Regions from separate parts of the Sinorhizobium sojae CCBAU 05684 genome, predicted to be linked through region 3. Evidence: riboswitches for the same ligand, from Rfam matches in the RefSeq annotation. Region 3 holds a riboswitch; each other region holds the start of a gene.
The links. Region 3 has a riboswitch for cobalamin ahead of bluB (5,6-dimethylbenzimidazole synthase). Riboswitches for the same ligand answer to the same signal wherever they lie in the genome.
Positions count from the first base shown of each region.

Region 1: linked by a shared signal. The riboswitch ahead of SJ05684_RS09590 (DUF1636 family protein) and the one ahead of bluB (5,6-dimethylbenzimidazole synthase) in region 3 are both predicted to bind cobalamin.
Region 2: linked by a shared signal. The riboswitch ahead of SJ05684_RS26125 (ABC transporter substrate-binding protein) and the one ahead of bluB (5,6-dimethylbenzimidazole synthase) in region 3 are both predicted to bind cobalamin.

Region 1 is NZ_CP023067.1:1,956,391-1,959,658, reverse strand. Features, by position in the region: gene SJ05684_RS09605 (SLC13 family permease) at 1-603, opposite strand, end outside; gene SJ05684_RS09600 (hypothetical protein) at 927-1,211, shown strand; gene SJ05684_RS09595 (hypothetical protein) at 1,230-1,529, shown strand; cobalamin riboswitch at 1,662-1,875, shown strand; gene SJ05684_RS09590 (DUF1636 family protein) at 2,002-2,388, shown strand; partial or broken gene SJ05684_RS09585 (DUF924 family protein) at 2,628-3,186, shown strand.
Region 2 is NZ_CP023068.1:1,808,604-1,811,871, reverse strand. Features, by position in the region: gene SJ05684_RS26135 (acyl-CoA dehydrogenase) at 1-419, opposite strand, end outside; gene SJ05684_RS26130 (LysR family transcriptional regulator) at 588-1,493, shown strand; cobalamin riboswitch at 1,562-1,794, shown strand; partial or broken gene SJ05684_RS26125 (ABC transporter substrate-binding protein) at 2,060-3,010, shown strand; gene SJ05684_RS26120 (FecCD family ABC transporter permease) at 3,007-3,268, shown strand, end outside.
Region 3 is NZ_CP023067.1:1,700,669-1,703,936, forward strand. Features, by position in the region: gene SJ05684_RS08350 (DUF2865 domain-containing protein) at 263-1,408, shown strand; gene bluB (5,6-dimethylbenzimidazole synthase) at 1,446-2,153, opposite strand; cobalamin riboswitch at 2,198-2,405, opposite strand; gene SJ05684_RS08360 (TolB family protein) at 2,437-3,267, opposite strand.

The sequences.
Region 1 (3,268 bases), 260 kb from region 3:
CTCCGGTACCAGGCGATAGGCAAGCAGCAGGAAGACGCAGCCGACAAGCGCAAGCGAAGCGCCGACCGGCGTGAAATCGAACATCGAGAAACTTTCGCCGGTGAGGTCTGCACGCATCCGCGAGACGACGACGTTCGGCGACGTGCCGACCTGCGTCATCAGCCCGCCGATCAGCGAGCCGAAGGCCATCGGCATCAGAAAGACCGAGGGCTGCACCTTCGAGCGCCGGGCAAACTGAAACGCGACCGGAATCATGATCGCGAGCGCACCGATATTCTTGATGAAGGCCGAGAGCACGGTGACGGTGACCACGAGAAGCGCAAGCTGCGCCCGCACCGACTGCAGTTCCGGCAGGAAGCGCTGGATCGCCGCATCCACGATGCCCGAACGGGCAACGCCGGCGCTGACGATCAGGGCACTGGCGACGATGATGACGATGTCGTCGCTGAAGCCGTCAAAGGCATGGTCAAAGGGCACGATGCCGACGGCCACCGAAAGCATCAGCGCCGAGCAGGCGACGATGTCGTACCGGAGCCGACCCCATACGAAAAAGACCATCATGGCGCCGATGACGATAAACGAGAGGAACTGGTCGGCGGTCATAAGCGAGTACCTGAAGCAACGACTGATCGGACATGGGCCTTTTGCAACGCACCACCCGGCCGGTATCGGACGGGCAGCCTCGTTGCGCCGCCGTCCGACGGCCTGGCGAGTTTCCCTCTACATCCTCTAAAGCATCCATCGGATGCAACTGAAATATCGCGGAATTCCTGGCGAAGCGCCCCGCCTTCACCAGGAAACTGCGCCGGACCCCCGCCTTTTCTTGGATCGCCTGCGAAGAAGGAATAAGATGTTAGGAGCAGTTGAAGGCCTGACAACGGTTCCTCGCTTTGGAAATGCGCCCGGATGCCACCAGGAACACCAGCATGAAGATTGCCCTTGCCGTTTTCTACGCGACGCTTGCGCTCGCTGCCTGCACGCCCGCGACACGCACGGTCGGTTACGGGCCCGGCCTCGAGCCGATTCCCGGCAGCATCACCTATGGCGGCCAGCCGCGCACGAAACTGACCAAGGCGCCCATCGGCAGCATCGTCCCGCACCAGTTCTTCGATCGATTTGGATATCGAGTCTATGAGACCTACATCATCGAACCGGATCGCTCGCTGCGCCTGACAAGCCGCCGCATAGACTACGACATCTTCGACGATTGACTTGCGAAGGAGGGCGAGATGCCCTGCAAAGCTTTGAAAAATGCGGTTCCCCTGATCGTTGCGGCGCTCCTTTCGGGCGCCTGCACGGTGACCTATGCGGGCGGCTACGGCTATGGGCTCGAGCCGATCCCCGGCAGCATCACCTATGGCGGCCAGCCGCGCACGAAGCTGACCAAGTCGCCCATCGGCAGCATCGTCCCCCATCAATTCATCGATCGCTTCGGGCGGCGGGTCTACGAGACCTACGTGATCGAGCCGGATCGCTCGCTGCGCCTGGTAAGCCGCCGCTACCGCGACCTGCCCTTCTTCGACGATTAGCGCATCGGCCCGAATATCGGAAAGGGCGATGCGCGGATTCAAGGAGCTACAGAGACCTTGCGCGTCCGACAAGACGCGTGGCGTCGTGAAGCGAAATCTTCTCCCGCCCCCATTGCGTCCCGCGCAGACTCATGCGACCAAGGGCGCGATGGTGCTGCTGCCCTTGATCCGGCAGCGGCTGAAAAGGGAACACGGTGAGGATGCCCGAAAGGGGCCGATCCCGTGGCTGCCCCCGCAACTGTGAGCGGAAAGCGCATCTACAACATGTCACTGGCCGGGAGGCTGGGAAGACGTGGAGGCGCCTCGACCCGCGAGCCAGGAGACCTGCCATCGAACCGATCAACCACAACGGACGGGGTGTTCCGATGGAAAAGAAGTGGCTTCTGCCTGGCGGGCAATCGTCGGTCCGGATTTTCGCTATCTTCTCTGCGGCCCCGCTTGTAAAGCTGGCAGGGGCCGGCGGAGAACAGCCATGGCGAATTCGCATCAATCAGCGCACAAGATAACGCTTTCGACCGAGTGCCACTTCACAGGCGGGCCCTGCCGTCCGGGCGCCCAGTTGCTTGCCATGCTCAACCGCAGCGTTTCGGCGCTCGGCAAGCCGCTCGACGATGATTTCGCGATCGCCGGCACGGTGTGCATGGCCGCCTGCACGCGGCCCTGCACCATTGCCTTCCAGGCGTCGGGCACGGCGACCTATCTCTTCGGCGATGTCGATGTGGAAGAGAATATCGACGATCTCGTCGACTTCGCCGTCGCCCATGCGGACGGCGGCCCGAGACCTGCCGGCGGCGGCAATCTCGCCCGCGTCCCGGCGGCGCTGATCGTCTCCGAAGCCCTTGCCGGGCATTTCCAGTGAGGGGGGCCGTCTGGTCATCGTCGCAGTTCGTCCGTCGGTCAGCCGGCCTATTCAGTGGAGCTACAGCGCCGCGCGTCTTTTCAAAGGCGCAAAGGTCACCGTAACTCTTTGAATCTGCGCATCGAGCTTTCGGAAAATCGGGTACGATTTTCGGGCCGATGCGCTGGCGCCCGGCTGGAAATCGCGGGGGCGATCGCCTATTTGACGCGATGCGACCGTCGGAAGGGGGAAGGGTGGGAATGACTGACCAAAGCGCGATCTGCACACCGGATGACGTGTTGAAATTCTGGTTCGAGGAGCTTTCCTACGAACACTGGTTCACTCCGAGCGCCGAACTCGATCGCGAGTGCGCGCGGCGATTCCAGGACACGCATCTGGCGCTTTCGAGGCATGTCGACGACGTCTGGCGGGCGAACCCGCGCAATTGGCTTGCGGCTCCTTCTCTTCGACCAGCTCCCGCGCAACATGTATCGCGGATCGCCGCTGGCGTTTGCGACCGACGGCCTGGCCTTGCGCGAGGCGCAGCTTGCCATAGGCGCTAGCGCCGACATGGCGGTGCCGCCGGAATGGCGCGCCTTCTTCTACATGCCGTTCGAGCATTCCGAGAACCTCGCCGATCAGACGACGGCCGTGAAGCTCTTTACCGAGCTCGGCGAGCCAAACTATCTCGATTATGCGATTCGCCATCGCCAGGTGATCGAGCAGTTCGGTCGCTTTCCGCATCGCAACGCCATCGTCGGGCGCAGATCGACCTCGGCGGAGGAGGCCTATCTCGCCCAGCCCGGCGCGGGATTTTGACGGTGCTTCGTTGACGGGAAGGTCGTAAGAGGTGGCGGCGGTGTGCCGGTTTTGCATGTTTTCGCCATGTTCCTTATGGAGA
Region 2 (3,268 bases), on a different replicon from region 3:
CCGAAGCAGCCGATCAACTCGCCCGAGACGAGGCCGGGCAGGTATTTGTCGCGCTGTTCTTCGGAGCCATAGGCGTAGATGGGGTAAATCACCAGCGACGACTGCACGCTCATCATGGAGCGGTAGCCCGAATCGACGCGCTCCACCTCGCGCGCCACGAGACCATAGGAAACGTAATTGGCGCCGGCCGCGCCATATTTTTCCGGCAGGGTCACGCCGAGAAGACCCGCCTGGCCCATCAGCCGGAAGAGGCCCGGATCGGTCTTTTCCTCAAGATAGGCCTCCTCTACGCGCGGCAGCAGTTCTGCTTGCGCGAAGGCGCTGGCCGCATCGCGGATCATGCGTTCGTCCTCGGCAAGCTGGTCGTCCAGGAGAAGGGGATCGTCCCATACGAAGGCGCTGCCTTGGGGTGACTGCATGGCGGGGGCAGTGGACGGGTTTGTGGTCACGGATTCTCTCCCGATAATCTCGAAACGGCCCCGATAATCTCGAAACGGCAAGCCGATTTCCTATGTAGATACCGATTGTTGCCGGGCGTAAAAAGCCGTATTTAGGCGTAATATCATTCATAGAGTGCATAGGTGGAGATGCGCCCGCGCCGGTTCCTTCCCTCGATAAGCCTTTTGTCCGCTTTTGAGGCCGTCCTGAAGACCGGCTCGACGGCGGCGGCTGCGCGCGACCTCAATCTGACGCAGAGCGCGGTGAGCCGCCTTGTCCAGAATCTGGAGCAGCAGCTCGGCCGCCAGCTTTTCGAGCGTCACCGGCAGAAGCTCATCCCCACGCAAGCCGCCCACGCCTATGGCCGGGATGTGACCCGCGCGCTCGATCTCATTCAGCGCGGCAGCATGGAAGTTGCCGCAAATCCGGGCGGCGGCACGCTGTCGCTGGCGATCCTGCCGGCCTTCGGCACGCGATGGCTGGCGCCGCGGCTCGGCACGTTCCTGGTCAAGCATCCCGGCATCACGATCAATCTAGCAACGCGCCTCAAGCGCTTCAACTTTGCCGTCGAAGGCTTCGATGCCGCCATTCATTTCGGCGCCGAGGATTGGCACGACGCCGGCCATATGAAGCTATTCGAGGAACGACTGACCGCCTGCATTTCGCCGGCACTGCTCAACGACCATCCGATCACCGGTGTCGATGACATGTCCGGGCTGCCGCTTCTGCAGCTGGAGACACGGCCGAATGCCTGGCTGATCTGGTTTGCCGCCCATGGCGCGGAACCAACAAGCGTGACCGGAATGCTCTTCGACCAGTTCGCCACCATGACTCAGGCTGCGATCTCCGGGCTCGGCGTCGCTCTTCTTCCGGACTATCTGGCATATGCGGAGATCGCGGAAGGGCGCCTTGTGCCCCTCTTGAAGAGGGGCGTGCCGGGGTCCGGATCCTATTGGCTGGTCTGGCCGCAAGCGCGCGCCAATTACCCGCCGCTCGAAGCCTTCCGCACCTGGCTTGCCGAGGAACTGTCGCCGGAGGCCTCATCGGTTTCCTGACCCGCGAAGCGGGCATGGACCTCCGGTAGGGAAGCAGGGGCCCGCCCTTGACCGGCCCGGGGCAACTATCTATGGAGTCTCTCGACGGTTCCCCGACGATGAAGCGAAGGGGATTAATAGGGAACACGGTGCGGGCGACCCAGTAGGGACCAAGGCCGTGGCTGCCCCCGCAACTGTGAGCGGATTGCCGTCCATCCTCGTGGCGCCTCCAGCGCCATGCCACTGTGCCACCCGGCACGGGAAGGCAGATGGACGACAGACATCCGCAAGCCAGGAGACCTGCCGTCATGTGTTCGCTCCAATGTCCACGGGCGGGGATGCCCGGAACAGGATGTGCCATGACAAATTCTCGCGCCTGGCTGCGCCTTCCTGCCTTCGTTCCTTCCCGCTCGAGCGGCCGCTCGCTCGAAACCGCTGACTGACGCGGCGCGATCATTCCTGCCGTCCGCGCAGTGCGGCCGGTATTTTTCCAATCGGGGAGATCAACCGTGACCATCATTCCCACCATTCGTGGCAGCTTTGTTGCCGTCGCTGCGCTGGTGTCGACTCTCACCGTCGACGCTCGGGCCTCCGAAACCACCTATCCGCTGACCATTACCAATTGCGGCCGCACGGTCACTTTCCAGAAGGCGCCCGAACGCGCCGTCTCGATCGGCCAGAGCAGCACGGAGATCATGTATCTGCTCGGCCTGCAGGACCGGATGGTCGGCACCGCCGTCTGGCTCGGCCCGGTCATCGGGGGTTACGAGGAGGCGAATGCCAGGGTGGAGCGTCTCGCGGACAACGATCCGAGCTTCGAAAGCGTCGTTGCCAAGAAGCCGGACATCGTCACCGCGCAGTTCCAGTGGCACGTCGGGCCCGAAGGCACCGTCGCCAAACCGGAGCAGTTCGAGGAACTCGGCATTCCCGTCTACACCTCGCCCGCCGATTGCGTCGGCAAGGACAATACGGGTGGCGGCGATGGCGTTCGCCATGCGGTTTTCACCATGGACCTGATCTACCAGGAGATCGCTGAACTGGCGCAGATCTTCAACGTCCAGGCTCACGGCGAGGCGCTGATCGCCGAGCTGAAGTCGCGCGAGGATGCGGCGAAGCAGAAGATCGCGTCGGCGAACGGCAGGCTCTCCGCCGTGTTCTGGTTCTCGAGCGCGGAGCTCGACATCGATCCCTTTGTCGCCGGCAAGAACGGTGCTCCCGGCTACATCATGCAGGCGCTCGGCATCCGCAATGTCATCGACAGCGAAGAGGAATGGCCGACCGTCGGCTGGGAAACCATCGCCAAGTCTGGCCCGACGATCATCGTCGCGGGCAGGATGGAGCGTCGCCGTTTCCCCGCAGACGACATCGCCGTCAAGCACCAGTTCCTGAAGTCCGACCCGGTCACGAGCCTCATGCCGGCCGTCAAGGAGGGCCGTGTCGTCGAAATGGACGCCCAGGCGATGAACCCGACGATCCGGACCATCGAAGGTATCGAGGTCCTGGCCGAGGCCATTGAAAAAGCCGGCCTGACCCAGTGATCGGCTTGGTGGGCTCCCTATCGAGGACAAGCGCCACAGTGCTGGCGCTTGTCCTGTTGTTCGCGGCGCTCTGGCTGGGTGCGGCGATCGGCGAGACCGCGATCCCGATGGATGTCGTCGCCCGGGCGGTCGCCAATCGGCTTTGGCATGCGGGCTATCCGCTCGATCCGATCAACGAGGGCATCATCTGGAACTACCGGCTGAGCCGCGCCGTGGTGGCGGCGTGCTGCGGCTCGGCGCTTGCGCTTTCCGGCGTCG
Region 3 (3,268 bases):
CTACGCTCGCGCAGGGCGGCCCGGCCTCCATTATCGGCCGCACCCGTTAACGCAGAAGCCGTCTTGCGGTTGCGTCGGCCAGGATAGAGCCTAGAATGGAGGCCTAGCGCATCGGCCCGAATGTCGGACCCGATTTTCGGAAAGCCCGATGCGCGGTTCAAAGAACTACAGCGTCCTTTGTGCGTCCGTAAGGGCGCACGGCGCTGTAGAGACGGATGCGGCTGCTTCGGTGACCGCTCCGCCGGAATGCGGGAAGAAAAAAGTGTCGGGATCTCCGAGTAACGCGCCCCGCGGCCTCGCGTGGCTTGCGTCTGCGCTTCTGCCTTTGGCATTGGCAATGGCAGACGAGGCGTCGGCCTCGAGCGTCTGCGAGCGCCTTCAGGCCCGCCTCGCCGGCATGCCGACCACGTTCAACTCGAATGCAAACCTGCGCGATTTCACCGGCGCGATTTCCCGCCAGAACATCGAGCTTCGTCGCGCCCGGAACGATCGGAGACGGCTCGGATGCAGCCGCGGCAGCATCATAGTCATCGATGACAATACCCCCTTCTGCGCCGAGTTGGACGACACGATCGCACGAATGGAGGCCAATCTCCAGGAATTGAAGATGCATCGACAGCAACTGGTGTCGAACGGCAGCGAAGACGCGCGCCGGCGCATTGTCGCCGCGATGGAGATCAACGGCTGCATCCCGGTGCGCGGCGACGATTGGGACGAGCTTGACGAGTTCGCGACGACGACCGAAGCCGACATCCATCGCAACATCCTCCGGGACCTGGCCCCGGACAGCGAGAATTATCCGTTGCTCTTCGAGGAGCCGGGGATCCAGGATTTCTCGCCGATGGAGGGATACGGGAACGGTGGCTTACGGACCATGTGCGTAAGGACCTGCGATGGCGCCTTCTTCCCTATTTCGTCGAACGCCTCACCGGCGGATTTCCCGCGCGATGCCGAGAGCTGCCGCGCACGGTGCCCCGGGACCGAGACGGAACTCTATTATCACGTGCTTGCCACCGAGGAGAGCGATCAGATGGTCTCGGCATCGACCGGCAGGCCCTATAGCGAGCTGCCGACGGCCTTTGCCTATCGTACGCGCGACGTCGGTGCACCCGGGGCCTGCGGCTGCAAGCCACCGAAGGCGGCCGGCGGAACGAACCGCGGGAACGCACCCGCAACCAGTCTATCGGCAGCCAGCCCCTCTGTCGTGACCATCGGGGGCGACAGGGCGGGGAAGACGGCTGACGGGACGACTGAAAGCGCCGCCGCTAATCCCGCCAAGGAGCGCCCCTATGACCCGAAGAGCAACAAGGTACGTATTGTCGGCCCGACCTTCCTGCCGCCGGAAGAAAGCGAGATCGACCTCAAGAACCCTTTGGGACCAAGCTATCAGCCGCAGCAGGCGAACTGACCGCGAGAATTTGGAAACAACGCTCTGAAAAAAGACGCTATTTCGGGTTCACATCCAGGCTTGCGGAAAGACCCCACCCTTCCTCGAATGTCAGTTCCTCGAGCGGGAGGCGCTGGCGCCATCCCTTTACTGCCAGTTCCGGCTGCTGATAGAGCCGGTCGACGAAACCGAGGCATAGCCAGGCGACGATTTCGATATGCTCCGGTATGCCCAGGATCGCCTTGATCTCGCTTTCATGGAAGATGCTGACCCAGCCGACGCCGACTCCCTCGGCGCGCGCGGCGAGCCAGAGATTCTGCACCGCGCAGACGGTCGAGTAGACATCCATCTGTGGATTGTGCGTGCGCCCGAGGACGACCGAGCCGCCGCGCGTGCGGTCGCAGGTCACGCAGATGCTGAGCGGCGCCTTGCGGATTCCTTCGAGCTTCAGTGCGCGATATTTCGCCTGGGCTTCGTCCGCGAACATTCGTGCGGCCTCCTCATTGGCGCGCTGAAAGGCATGCCACGCCTTCTCCCGCGTCTCATTCCCGCGCACGAGAACGAAGTTCCAAGGCTGCATGAAGCCCACGGACGGGGCATTATGCGCAGCGGCAAGCAACCGGGCGATCAGAGGTTCGGGCAGCGGCTCGGGGAGAAATTCGTCGCGCACATCGCGGCGCGTTTCGATCGCACGGTAGACGGCGGCACGCTCGTCGGCTGAAAAAGCTCCGGCCGCGACAAGGCAGCCGTTCGGGTCAGGCAGCATCGTTCGATCCCCAACAATGCACAACCTCCCGCCGTCCACGCGGGGCCGGTCTATCTTGCCAGGCCGGTCTTCTGACTCCGGTTCGCCCGGCCGCGCCGCCTTCCCGAATCGCTGGATTCAGTGGCAAGGCTCTGAAGAAACCTCAGAGCCGACTGGCGTGGCCGTCCCCGTCACAGCGTTGGGCACGTTCCGGAATTGCACCGGCTTCCCGATTCTCCCGCGCATGCGGGCACCTGACGGGGCGCATATGGACACAGGCGCCTGCGAAAGGCAAGGCATGCCACTACCGTTCGGGCCGATAGCGGACGAAGGCGAAGGCATCGCCCGACGGCGACCAATTCGGGACGTTCATGGTTCCCTGCCCGCCGAAGAGCTGGAACAGGACGTGTGCATCGCCGCCTTCCGGATCCATCAGCCGCAGCCGCACGTGGAGATCGCGCGGGTGGTCGAAAACCTCGCCATCATAGGAGAGCACCAAGAGGTGCCTGCCATTGGGTGACGGATGCGGAAACCAATCGCCATAGGGGCTGTCGGTGATACGCTGGACATCGCTGCCGTCTGGCCGGATCCGCCAGATCTGCATGCGGCCCGTACGGCTGGAGTTGAAATAGATCCACTTACCGTCGGGCGACCAATCCGGCCCGTCGTTGCGGCCTTCGCCCCACGTCAATCGGCGCTCCTCGCCGCCCTCGACCGAAATCGTATAGATGTCGAAAACCTGGTCACGAATACCGCAATAGGTCAGCGTCCGACCATCGGGCGACCAACCGTGCCAATAGGAGGGAAGCTTCGGCGTCACGAGCCGCGGCGTGCCGCCCTCGATCGGCAGGAGATAGATCGCCGACTTGCCGAATTCGGTCTTGTCGCTGATGGCGAGCGTCGTTCCGTCCGGCGAAATGCCGTGGTCGTTATTGCACTGGCGGGCAATGCCCGTATCGATCTCGACAGGATCGGGCGCCCCGTCGAGCCCTATGCGATGGAGCCGTCCATGGCCGTTGACGACCAGGAAGCGCCCGTCTGGCGACCAGTTCGGCGCTTCGACCAGCCGTTCCGTCTGCCAGACCACGCGGGTCTCAGCTGTCGCGATGTCGAAGATCTCCACCGAACTACGCATG